One region of the Caldanaerobius polysaccharolyticus DSM 13641 genome, then DNA from elsewhere that is predicted to be linked to it. Evidence: riboswitches for the same ligand, from Rfam matches in the RefSeq annotation. Region 1 holds a riboswitch; the other holds the start of a gene.
What was found. Region 1 has a riboswitch for lysine ahead of lysA (diaminopimelate decarboxylase). Riboswitches for the same ligand answer to the same signal wherever they lie in the genome.

Region 1 (6,252 bases):
TTCCATCTCCTTTTTGGTTGCATAAGGAACTACAAGTCCCAGCGTAGCCTTTTTGTCATCAAAGGGTATCATATACCCATAGCCCGATTTAGCAAAATCGGTATCAACCCATATTGACATCGAACGCGGATTAAAGTCGCCTAGTATTACAGCGCCTTTTATAAAAGCAACTATGGCTTCCCTCCATATGCCCACGTCGTTGCTTATCATGTGATTACCTGACGCTACTACTACATAGTCGAACTCCTTGGCCAATACCTTGTAATCAGCATGGGTATTAAAATTGACCTTAGATTTTACAAAGCGCCACAATTGCCTTTCCATAGAAGTTTCATCTTGTCCTCTCTGAAAAGTATAACCTAAATGTGCGCCCCTGACCACGGCTTTATTCCGCGGACTGTACATAACTATTTCTTCTATTTTATTTAAAGGCAAGAGGGTTATGTCAAATTTATCTCTTATATACTGTAATTGATCAGAAATAGGCCTGCTGCTAATCTGCAACATAGCCCCCGTATGTTGATGAAAATCTCCCACCGTAAAACGCCTTTCAAATATTACGGGATTTACTCCCAGCCTTTCCAGTTCGTAAGCGCAAGCAAGGCCAGATATCCCTGCACCTATAATCGCCACTTTCATGCCATCACCGCTCTCACTTTAAAGGATTTCTACCCCAGAACCTGTTATAAACGTTGTCTACCAACCATGAAAGGTACCTAACTGCATTTATTCCCGTGCCGTATATCAATTTATTTAACCCTGGAAACCCCAGGAACTTTATGATAAAATCGTAGCCCCTGTTGGTCATCCTGTCCAGTGCCTTTCTAAATACAAACATCTTATTAAACTCGCTCTTGATGTACAGGAGCTCTTTTTCGTAATCCTTCTCTTCGACAATACATTTAGCCGCAATGCAACCCGTCAGTATCGCGTGGTATTGTCCAAATCCAAGAAACGGCTCTAATACTCCTCCTGCACTGCCTATAAAGTACACGTTCTCTACCACATGGGGATAAACATTGCCAGAACTATGTTGCATTAAAAAACCCTCGATTTTCTCGTGAGTGATATTTTCCATATTCAAGAACAGCTGCCATCGTTCCTCTAATTCGTCCCTGCTTATGTAGGGTACCATCATTGCCACAATGGCCCTTCTAGAATCATAAGGGGCCAGATAAGCGTACCCTGACTTAGCGTAAGCTGCATTCATCCACATTACAAGTGTATTGGGATCAAATTCCCCTACTACGATAGCTCCTTTAAGCCATGTTTCCATCAAATCTTGCCAGCACCCATACTGTTTCGCAAAATAATTATTCCCTGTTGCCACCACCACATAATCAAATTCTTTCTTTAAAGGCTCCAGATCATCAATCTTTGTATTAAAGTTCACATTCGATTTTATGAGCCTGTACAGTTTGTTCTCCAGTGAATTCTCTTCTGGCCCCCTGATAAAAAGCCAGCCTAGATCGTTGCCTTTTATTACACTCCTCGCTGTAGGGCCGTTCATCACGATCCTATTTAAAACAGCCGTCGGCTGAACCGGTATATCAAATTTTACTTTTTCATACATGATGGGATTAACCGTGGGTCTTGTTATGACCTGTAAAACCGCACCTACGTGGCTATAGCCACTTCCCACCGAAGATTGCGCCTCAAAAATAACAGGTTTTATGCCGTAGCTTTCCAGCTGATATGCGCAAACAAGTCCAGATATACCTGCTCCAACAATGGCTACTTTCACATTATCACCACTTTCTCAATTTTAACATACGGACATATACGTATATCAGTATACTTATACCCACACCATAAGCTATAAATAGATACATCTTTATTACCTCTCCATTTTAACAAAGTTTTCTCCTACCCATGAAATATTCATTAATACCACTATATCAACCCATAAACTGTATAGCTGATTCCAGTGCCTGTATTCCAGGTAGCCAAAAGAGAGCATAAGCCACTCCATAAGCATAAAAAAACCTACCCACACAAATATATTTAAGAGCCTCATCCATCTGTTATCTGGGATGTTCTGCACTAATAATGTACCCATGGTAAAAACGGGTCCTAAGGTAAAAAAAATCGATCCACTCCCCAGCAGGTCTATTATATATCCTTTTGCCGTGTAGAGGTTCAAGCTTATAGAAATCCTATCGACGATAATCTGAACTATAACCGCATATATACCCCCCAATATCCCTGGCCATAGTTTCTTCCAATCAGCACACAATATAAAAAGAATCCAGCTCAGCACAAATATTATGATCCAACCCATCATAACCCTTCTCTCGTCGAAAATACCTTATTTATTTCGGTGGGCTTTGACTCTATGGCTTCAATTTTCTGCTGAAGCATGGATATAGACTTCATCTCTTCATCCCTGAACTGAGTCAACATTTCCCTTATATCAGGATTTGTTATCATTATGATGTGGTCGTTGTAAAAGGTCTGAAGCTTTATCACCTCTTTAACGACATCCTGCATCAAATCCAGGGTGTCTAATGACATATTGGTTTTCACCAACGACGGCAGCTTTATCAACTTTCTTTTCTGCTTTATGCCATCCATGTGTTTTGATGCAATTCTACCGCACTCCTCTAGAATCCCTGAGATCATAGGGTCACCGATCTGATTGGCGTACTTCAAGCACTTATCCTTTAAAGTTTTCTCTTGTTTTTCCGCGTTGTTAAAGCAGCTGTATATGAGCTCCTGTTGTGTCAGTTTTTGCATAAACACACCTCCGCTCTATCCGCTCTTATTTTCCCTTGACACAATGATTTTTATGCTGTAAAATGAAAAAAACAAAACACCTCATCTTCCAGCAGTGAAGTAGAGGCGCGAAATTCATGAGTAAGCTGTAGAGCACGGGCTGCGATGAAGCAGCTGAAAGGGGATTTCGCCGAAGCGCAGGAAAAGCCCATTTCCTGTAGCTGGGCCTGCATCGAATAGGTGCAGGACTGTCACCGGCGGCATAAACCGGTGGAGAGCTATCTCGCGCATGGAAGGGAGGCAACTCCCTTAAATGCGCAAATATTTAAGGGAGTGAAATAAGTGAGATTGCATGGCACTATGAAGGTCAATTCTAGAAACCACCTGGAGATCGGTGGGTGTGATACTGTTCGATTAGCTAAAAAGTTCGGTACTCCTCTTTACGTCATCGACGAGCAGCTGGTACGTGAAACCTGCAGGAGATATTATAACTCCTTTGTGAAAAAACACGGCGGTGTGGTCTTATACGCTTCTAAAGCGTTTATGAACATGGCCATGGCCCGTTTAATTGACGAAGAAGGGTTAGGCCTTGATGTGGTATCAGGCGGTGAGATATACACAGCGCTTCAAGCAGATTTCCCCATGGAGAAGGTGTATTTTAACGGCAACAATAAAAGCCCTGATGAGCTTATACTCGCCCTTAAATCAGGCGTCTCCCGCATCATAGTCGATAACTTTTATGAATTGGAAATCCTCAACTATATAGCGGGAACGCTGGGTAAAAAGGCAGATATACTCATAAGGATAACACCAGGCATAGAAGCCCATACCCATGAGTATATAATGACAGGACAGCTGGACTCCAAGTTCGGCTTTAACGTTCCCGATGGCCAGGCTATGAAAGCCATAAAAATGGCCATAAAAATGCCTAACCTGAATTTAAAAGGCATACACTGCCACATAGGCTCTCAGATATTCGAAATGAATTCCTACAAGCGAGAAGTGGAAATAACCACCAGGTTTATAAAGCAAATAAAGGATGAGACAGGTTATGAAGTAGAAGAGCTGGATCTGGGTGGAGGATTTGGAGTCTATTACACCGAAGAAGATAACCCGTCTTCCATAGAGGATTACGCTGAGGTCGTGTTTGAGACGCTGGAAAAAATGGTAGAGGAGCTGGACATAATTAAACCCAGGGTCATCATCGAACCAGGGAGATCCATCATAGCCAATGCAGGTACGACCCTTTACACCGTCGGTGCCATCAAGGATATACCTGGCGTAAGGAAATACATCTCGGTGGATGGCGGCATGACCGATAATCCCCGATTGGCTTTATACGGTGCCAAATACGAGGCTGTCATTGCGAATAAGGTCTTTGAAGAAAACAGCGAAGTGGTATCTATTGCGGGAAAGTGCTGTGAATCCGGAGATATGCTAATATGGGATGTACGGCTTCCCCATGTGGTATCCGGCGACATAATCGCCGTCATGAGCACAGGTGCGTATAATTATTCCATGGCCAGCAACTACAACCGCCTTACCAAACCCGCTGTAGTACTGGTAAAAGACGGTCGTGCTGACGTAATCGTAAAGCGCGAGACCTATGAAGATCTGTTGAGAAACGACGTGATTCCAGCCAGGCTGAGCAAAAAGTGTTTTGAAAATATCGGTGACGTAAGCGCTATATAAAACCACAAAAATAAAAGCCGGTCAAAAACCGGCTTTTTATTGTTCTCCTTCAGGCTGGGGCTCTGTTTCTTCTACCTCACCAGCTCTGGGCACGATGACAGATAATACGATCTCCTCAGGTTCGTCTACGACCTTAACCCCTTTGGGCACGTTTAAGTCTGATACCTTAATCACATCCCCCACGTCCATGCCAGATACGTCCACGGTAATCTCTTCAGGCAAGTCTTGCGCCCTGCACCTTACGGTTATCTCTCTGAGCTGATGCTGAATGATGGCGCCTTTGCTCTCTATAATACCTGCTCCTTCAACTTTTATCGGAATCTCTGCCTCAATCTCTTCCTCCAGGGACACCTTCTGAAAATCCACGTGGATAATTTTGCCGTCCAAAGTCCCGTATTGCACTTCTTTTATTATCCCAGGTATGGTCTGTCCGTTCAGGATCAGATTTACAATAGCACTGTGTCCTTGTTCCCTATAGATTTCATAAAACTTTGACGCGTTAACCGCTATAGGCAAACTGTCAAGACCTTTCCCATAGACAACGGCGGGAATTAAGTTCTGCTGCCTTAATTTTCTGGCAACACTTTTTCCTGCGCCCCTTGTCATTACCTCAAGATCGACAGTTTCCATGCAAAACATCTCCTTTTATTATAGTTTTTTTGGAATTATAACACAATATCGGTTAAATATCAAATCCCTAGCCTTTTAATTGATCTATTACCATTATTAAAAACGACGGAACTACGTATATGAACATAGTAGCAGCAGCGATAATACCGGCATCGTTAAAAGCCAGCGCAAAAAGCATTCCTGCCGTGCTGCCTAAAAACCCTGCGTATATAGCTTTGTTGTTTTTAAATATATTTATGAGAATATTTGTAGGCTTATAGAACAAAAATCCTAAAACCAGTATAAACGCTATCAGCACTTTTGTCCATATAGTATACTTTATAAGCCTCAAGTTCATAGCCAATTTGCGCTGAAATATCATGAGAAGCGGTTTTATGCCTTCAGCTTTGACCAACAGGGCGGTTCTCCCTATATGGGATTGCCCTCCCTTCATCATGTCGTATGCAAAAAGACCTACCATGGCTAGCAGCATAGCAGCAAAGAGATAAATAAAGCTCTTTCGATTAAATCTCCAGTTAAACAACAGCATTGCGCACGTGCCATAAGCCATAAATGAGACTATAAAACCTCCCACCTTGGTTCCCAGGCTTGGAGCGCTCATTATGTACGCTAGAAAGACAAACAGGGCTACCACTATATACTTCGTATAAGGTTTTTTAAACCTATCTATAAGGGCAGTCAACCCTATGATGCTGGATCCCATCAGGACGCCCATGTACTCATTGCCGATACCGTAAAACCTTGCTCCGATAATAGGATCATAACCCAGCACGGAGTTTTTCATAAGCTTCTGCCCCGTGAGTATATCTACTGCCAACAGACCAGCAGTTATAATGCATAAGATCATTATAACATCCATGTTGTTTCTGGATAAGGTCAGCGATATAAACACCATGGCGATCAACACAGCCACCGTAATAGCTGCTTTGAAAATAGCTGAATTCACATCAAAAGCAGGCAGTATTAAGAACACCAAAGGCACTGCCATATTAGCCAGAATCAGCGGCTTAACATACCGGGCGTATTTGTAGTCGAAAAACAAAGCCAGTATGGCCATAAATAAAACCACTATCTGCGCTATTACATAAGTCTTTATAAAATAGGGCCTTTGGACATAAGTGGCTACAATCCTCTGGTTTATGTCATTTATGTAGTTTAATTTAGTCTGCGTTAAAGCTTTAGCTTCACCGCCACCTACAGGATCTGACAGCGAAA
Region 2 (6,252 bases), 410 kb from region 1:
ATCCTGTCTACAATCTCCTTAGCATGGGTTACTATGAGCACAGTGGTTCCCATCCTGTTCACGTCATTTATTATCTGCATTATCCCCCATGAATTGTCTGGATCCAGATTACCTGTTGGCTCATCGGCTATGAGTATAAGGGGTTTATTGACCATTGCCCTGGCCAGTGCTACGCGCTGTTGTTCTCCTCCTGACAGCTGGTACGGGTAACTGTCGGCTTTATTAGCAAGCCCTACCATATCCAGCACAGAGTAAATGTGCTTTTTTACATCTTTTGCGGGGTTTTCCGCTACCATCATGGCGAACTCGATGTTCTCGTATACCGTTTTGTTTGGCAAAAGCCTAAAATCCTGAAATACCACTCCTATGTTTCTGCGATGATAGGGTATTCTGGATCTCTTTAAACGTGTTATATCTACGCCGTTTATTACTATCTGCCCTGTAGAAGGTTGTTCTTCCCTCAACAAAAGCTTTATAAGCGTAGATTTCCCCGCTCCGCTGGATCCTACTACAAACACAAATTCCCCTTTGTCTATACGCAAGTTTATGTTGGAAAGCGCAATGACTCCATTAGGGAATACCTTTGAAACGCCAATTAACTCTATCATTACAAAACAACTCCTTATCCGTCTGTAAGAGCGTATTTTTCTACGTACTTGATGTACTCATCAAACATTAGGGCAATCTTCAAAATAACAGCATCATCAAAATCCCTCAAATCCAGTCCTAACAGCCTCTGTATTTTATCCAGGCGATATACCAGAGTATTTCTGTGAATGTAAAGATTCCTTGAAGCCTCGCTTATATTAAGATTGGACTCAAAAAATTTCAACACAGTATGATAAAGTTCTTTGTCTTCTAAAAACTCGTTTTTGTCCTTAAATATCTCGTTAAGATAAGCTCGCTCAATCTCTATAGGTATCTGACTTATAAGGCGCTTCAAGCCCAACTGGTCATAGTCAAATACCTTATTTTTATCCTCAAAAATCTCTCCCAGAACCATAGCGGTCTCGGCTCGTTTGTATATCTTTCTGAGGTCGTACAGGCTTTTGCTAATACCACCTATAGCTATTTTGACCTTTTCGTACAGCTCTGTCACCAAGGTGTCTAGGATAGACATGGCTATCTTTTTTATGTCGTCCTCGCTGTCATCTCTTGATTTTACAAGAAGTACTTTGTCTGTGTCAATATCAATGAGTACCTCTGACGTCTCATCGGGAAACATGTTTTTAAGCATTTCCCGAACGTCTTCAAATGACGAACTCATTTTGACAATCATAACCATCCTGTCTTTAACAATAACCTCATTGAATTTCTCCGCCATTTTTTCTATATTGACGTTACGACCTTCTATAATACTGCGGAAAAAGCTCACCCTGTTCAGCTCTGTTTTCTCAAATCCCAGTATCATCTGCTCGATCAAACCCATGTATTTTTGTACTTCAGGCGTCGTCCCCTTCATCGCGATACAGCACAAAAACTTCCCATTTGCCTTAACGCTTTTATATATCCAGTTATTTATCACAAAGAAATTATCAGACTGGATAAAATCCTCGTAGTTCACCACAGGTATAGAACTGCCCTCATTGCTGCCGACGATACATTTTCCTTCAGCATCATAGATGTTAAAAGGCAATCCCACAATATCCATTACCTTTTCGTATATACTTTTATATATATCCAAAGAAATCAACCCCTGTACAATATATTATACTATATCATGGTTTTCAGCAAAGAAAAAAGCAGAAATAATCTCTATATAATTATTTCTGCTTTCTAAATTAAAATCCTTCTTTAATTCATTATCTGTTTAAAATAGTCTTTTCAGTTTCTTTATCAAATAAGTGCACCTTATTCATATCGAAAGCTACCTTTAATATATCTCCTTCTTTTGCTTTGCTCCTAGGATTGACCCTAGCTATGACCTGCTGGCCTTTTAAGTCCATGTAAAGGAATGTTTCTGCACCCAAAAGCTCTACTACCTCAACTTTAGCCTCAACAGTAGCGCCAGGATTTGCGCTTATAAATACTTCTTCGTCGTGGATGTCCTCAGGCCTTATTCCCAGCACAACCTCTTTTCCTACATAAGAGCTACTGACCAGCTTCTTGACCTTGCCATCGGGGAGCTTCAGTGAAAATCCTTTAAACTCCGCGTAAATCTCACCGTTTTTCTCCACCAACCTGGCATCGATAAAGTTCATTTGAGGACTTCCAATAAACCCTGCTACGAATATATTTGCAGGATAATCGTATATGGTCTGCGGTGTATCTACCTGCTGTATGACACCGTCTTTCATAACGACGATTCTGTCGCCCATGGTCATAGCCTCTGTCTGATCGTGGGTAACGTATATAAATGTGGTCTGCAACCTCTCATGAAGCTTGCTGATTTCCGTCCTCATCTGCACCCTCAATTTTGCGTCCAGGTTTGATAAAGGCTCGTCCATCAAGAAGACCTTAGGCTCACGTACAATAGCACGGCCTAAAGCTACCCTCTGCCTCTGACCACCGGACAAAGCCTTGGGTTTTCTATCCAAAAGGTGTTCAATGTCCAGTATCTTAGCAGCTTCTCTAACCCTCTTGTCAATCTCCGCTCTGGGCATCTTCCTCAGTTTAAGTCCAAACGCCATATTGTCGTATACCGTCATATGAGGATACAAGGCGTAGTTCTGGAAAACCATCGCTATATCCCTGTCTTTAGGCGGAACATCGTTGACCAGCCTGTCACCGATGTACAATTCTCCCTCTGTGATCTCTTCAAGACCTGCCACCATCCTCAACGTGGTGGACTTTCCACAACCAGAGGGACCTACCAAGACTACAAATTCCTTGTCTTTTATATCCAGGTTAAAGTTGTCAACGGCCTTTACTCCGCCTTGATAGATCTTGGAAACATTCTTTAACACAACTTCTGCCATTGTTCCTTCCTCCAATCGTTAGTATGTTAACGCAAGCAAACGTTACAACTATATTATAATATAAATTGTCGGAAATTTGTATTATATATAATAAACATAGTTTTACGTTACTTTTTGTTCAGCATGAACATGTCACAATTAACATTTGACTTGAGGTGTCATCTCTGCTATATTAAAATAAAATATTATATAGGAAAGAGCACAGATAGAGGCGCGCTGTTTATGAGTACTGTGCGGGAGACTGGAGAGGTCTGTGAACCACAGAAAAGGAAACAGCGCCGAAGGGCCGGTATTCTCCGTGCCGGTTACCTGGTCAGTATGTGAAAAACATGCTGACTGTCATCAGCAATGATGGAGAGCTATCTGGTTTATAGCCGTAATGCCTATAACCAGCTAGTTATTTCCATAACTAGATTTTTTTATAACTATTTTCTAGGAGGTATTTTTAATGAAGAAAAATATAGCCATAGTAGGCGCCACCGGACTGGTAGGAAGGACCTTTCTAAAGGTCCTGGAAGAAAGAGATTTTCCCATCGATAACCTGTATCTCTTTGCATCTCACAAATCAGCAGGCACAAAAATAAGCTTTAGAGGCGCCGAATATACCGTTGAAGAACTTACAGAGAATTCCTTTGATCGCCCTATTGACATAGCGTTATTCTCGGCGGGTGCAACAGTAAGCAAAAAGTTTGCACCTATAGCAGCGTCAAAAGGAGTAGTAGTGGTAGACAACAGCAGCGCGTGGAGAATGGACGATAACGTGCCATTAGTGGTACCTGAAGTCAACCCTCAAGACATAGGCTGGCACAAAGGGATAATCGCAAACCCCAACTGCTCTACAATCCAGATGGTGGTAGCTCTAAAGCCTCTACACGACGCGTTTAAGATAAAAAGAATAGTGGTCTCTACTTACCAGGCCGTTTCCGGTTCGGGTAAAAAAGGTATAGACGACCTCAAGCGCACATTGCAGGGAGAGATGCCCCAGTTTTACCCACATCCTATAGCCAACAATTGCTTGCCTCATATCGACGTCTTCTTGGACAACGGCTACACCAAAGAGGAAATGAAGATGGTCAATGAGACCAAGAAGATCATGGGCGATCCCAGCATTAAGGTAACAGCGACTACAGTAAGGGTCCCCGTGGAAAACAGCCACAGCGAGTCGGTCAACGTAGAATTCGAAAAACCCTTTGAGCTCTCTCAGGTCTTTGACATCCTATCCAAAGCCCCAGGGGTCATCGTTATGGATAAACCGTTTGAAAATGTATACCCATTAGCTACCATTGCCTCCGGCCATAATGAAGTTTACGTGGGCAGGATAAGAAGGGATGACACCGTAGAAAACGGCTTAAATCTCTGGGTGGTAGCTGATAACATAAGGAAAGGCGCTGCGACCAATGCGGTTCAGATAGCCGAGTTGCTTTTATAAGCGGAAAGGAGTGAGACAATGTCTATATTTAAAGGGTCTGGCGTCGCCATAGTCACGCCTTTTACCGACGATGGCGTCAACTATCAAAAGCTAGGCGAATTGCTGGAGTGGCACGTAAAAAACCACACCGACGCTATTATCATATGCGGCACTACCGGCGAATCCTCCACCATGACTGACGAAGAGCGAAAGGGCGCGATCAAGTACACGGTAGATAAAATAGCGGGCAGAATACCGGTTATAGCAGGAACGGGTTCTAACGACACGGCTCATTCCATCGAATTAAGCAAATACGCCGAAAGTGTAGGCGCTGACGCCCTTTTATGCATAACGCCCTACTACAACAAAACCACTCAAAAGGGCCTTATTTCCCATTTTACGGCTATAGCCGACAGCGTAAACATACCTATTATTATATACAACGTGCCTTCTAGAACCGGCATGAATATAACCCCTGAAACCTTAAGTGTGCTATCAAAGCACCCCAACATAAAAGGCGTAAAAGAAGCCAGTGGTAATATCAGCCAAGTAGCAGAAATCGCCAGGTTGTGCGGAGACAATCTGGATATATACTCTGGCAACGATGACCAGGTCGTCCCCATCCTTTCCCTAGGTGGGGTAGGGGTTATATCCGTAACAGCCAATATACTCCCCGATAAAGTCCACGAAATGGTCTACAAATACCTAAACGGGGACGTAAAAGGCGCCAGAGATATACAGCTGGAACTCAATCCTCTAAACAACGTCCTGTTCATCGAAACAAACCCCATACCTATCAAAACAGCTATGAACATGATGGGCATGGAGGTAGGCAAGCTCAGGCTGCCGCTAGTGGATATGGAGGATAAGCACAAAGAGTTGTTAAAAGAAACGCTGAAAAAGTACGGCTTGCTGTAAAAAGAGGCTAGAAAGGTGAATAAAACATGATAAGGCTTATAGTGCACGGATGCAACAGAAAAATGGGCAAAAACGTGGTCAGCGCCGCTCGGAACAACGGTGGATTTGAAGTGGTGGCAGGGGTAGATAAATTGGCCTCGGCCTCAAGGGAGGACTTTCCTATCTACTCCAGGCTAATAGAAGTAAAAGAAAAGGCTGATGTGGTCATCGACTTTTCCCACCACACGGCGATACCCGATCTCCTGGAAGACGCAACTCACATGAAAATACCTGTGGTCATCGCCACTACGGGGTTAAATGAAGCAGAGCACCACGTCGTCATTGAGAAATCAAACTACATACCCATATTCATGTCAGCAAATATGTCCTTAGGGATAAACCTGCTAATTAAACTGGTAGTGCAAGCAGCCCAGGTACTCTATAAAAGCAGCGACATAGAGATCGTGGAAAAACACCACAACCAAAAGCTGGATGCTCCCAGCGGCACCGCCTTTATGATTGCCAACGCCATCAACCAGGCCCTCTCCAACACACTGCACTTCACTTATGGCAGAAGTCCTCAAAGCGGCAAAAGGGAAAAAAGTGAATTGGGCATTCACGCCATAAGGGGAGGTACCATAGTAGGAGAGCATGAAGTGATATTCGCCGGTCCGGATGAGATTTTGGAAATAAAACATATAGCTCAGTCTAGAGCGATATTTGCACAAGGAGCATTAAAAGCCGCTGAGTTTATTATAGGGAAACAGCCGGGATTATACTCCATGAAAGACCTATTAGAGAAAGGATGAAATTATGAGTACACAAGAAGAATTCTTAAATGATCCTTATCAAATCGCTCGATATATAAAAAACGCCAAAAAATCCACGCCTGTAAAAGTCTACGTCGAAGGTAATCTCGACAAAAACACCTTTTTAAATTTTAAAGGCTTCGGATACGGTTCTTTCTGGGTTTTGTTTGGAGAATACGACGTAATCAAGGAATACCTGGAAAAGTACAAAGACATAGTA

Region 2: another riboswitch for lysine. It lies ahead of CALPO_RS0103085 (aspartate-semialdehyde dehydrogenase); the one in region 1 lies ahead of lysA (diaminopimelate decarboxylase).

Annotation. Positions count from the first base shown of each region.
Region 1 covers NZ_KE386494.1:833,932-840,183, forward strand. Annotated here, with positions in the region: gene CALPO_RS15035 (NAD(P)/FAD-dependent oxidoreductase) at 1-639, opposite strand, end outside; gene CALPO_RS0104955 (NAD(P)/FAD-dependent oxidoreductase) at 653-1,744, opposite strand; gene CALPO_RS0104960 (hypothetical protein) at 1,838-2,281, opposite strand; gene CALPO_RS0104965 (ferritin family protein) at 2,281-2,736, opposite strand; lysine riboswitch at 2,829-3,004, shown strand; gene lysA (diaminopimelate decarboxylase) at 3,076-4,407, shown strand; gene CALPO_RS0104975 (50S ribosomal protein L25) at 4,444-5,037, opposite strand; gene CALPO_RS0104980 (hypothetical protein) at 5,105-6,252, opposite strand, start outside.
Region 2 covers NZ_KE386494.1:424,380-430,631, forward strand. Annotated here, with positions in the region: gene ftsE (cell division ATP-binding protein FtsE) at 1-608, opposite strand, end outside; gene CALPO_RS0103075 (PucR family transcriptional regulator) at 623-1,684, opposite strand; gene CALPO_RS0103080 (ABC transporter ATP-binding protein) at 1,803-2,918, opposite strand; lysine riboswitch at 3,117-3,288, shown strand; gene CALPO_RS0103085 (aspartate-semialdehyde dehydrogenase) at 3,367-4,347, shown strand; gene dapA (4-hydroxy-tetrahydrodipicolinate synthase) at 4,366-5,244, shown strand; gene dapB (4-hydroxy-tetrahydrodipicolinate reductase) at 5,271-6,032, shown strand; gene dapD (2,3,4,5-tetrahydropyridine-2,6-dicarboxylate N-acetyltransferase) at 6,037-6,252, shown strand, end outside.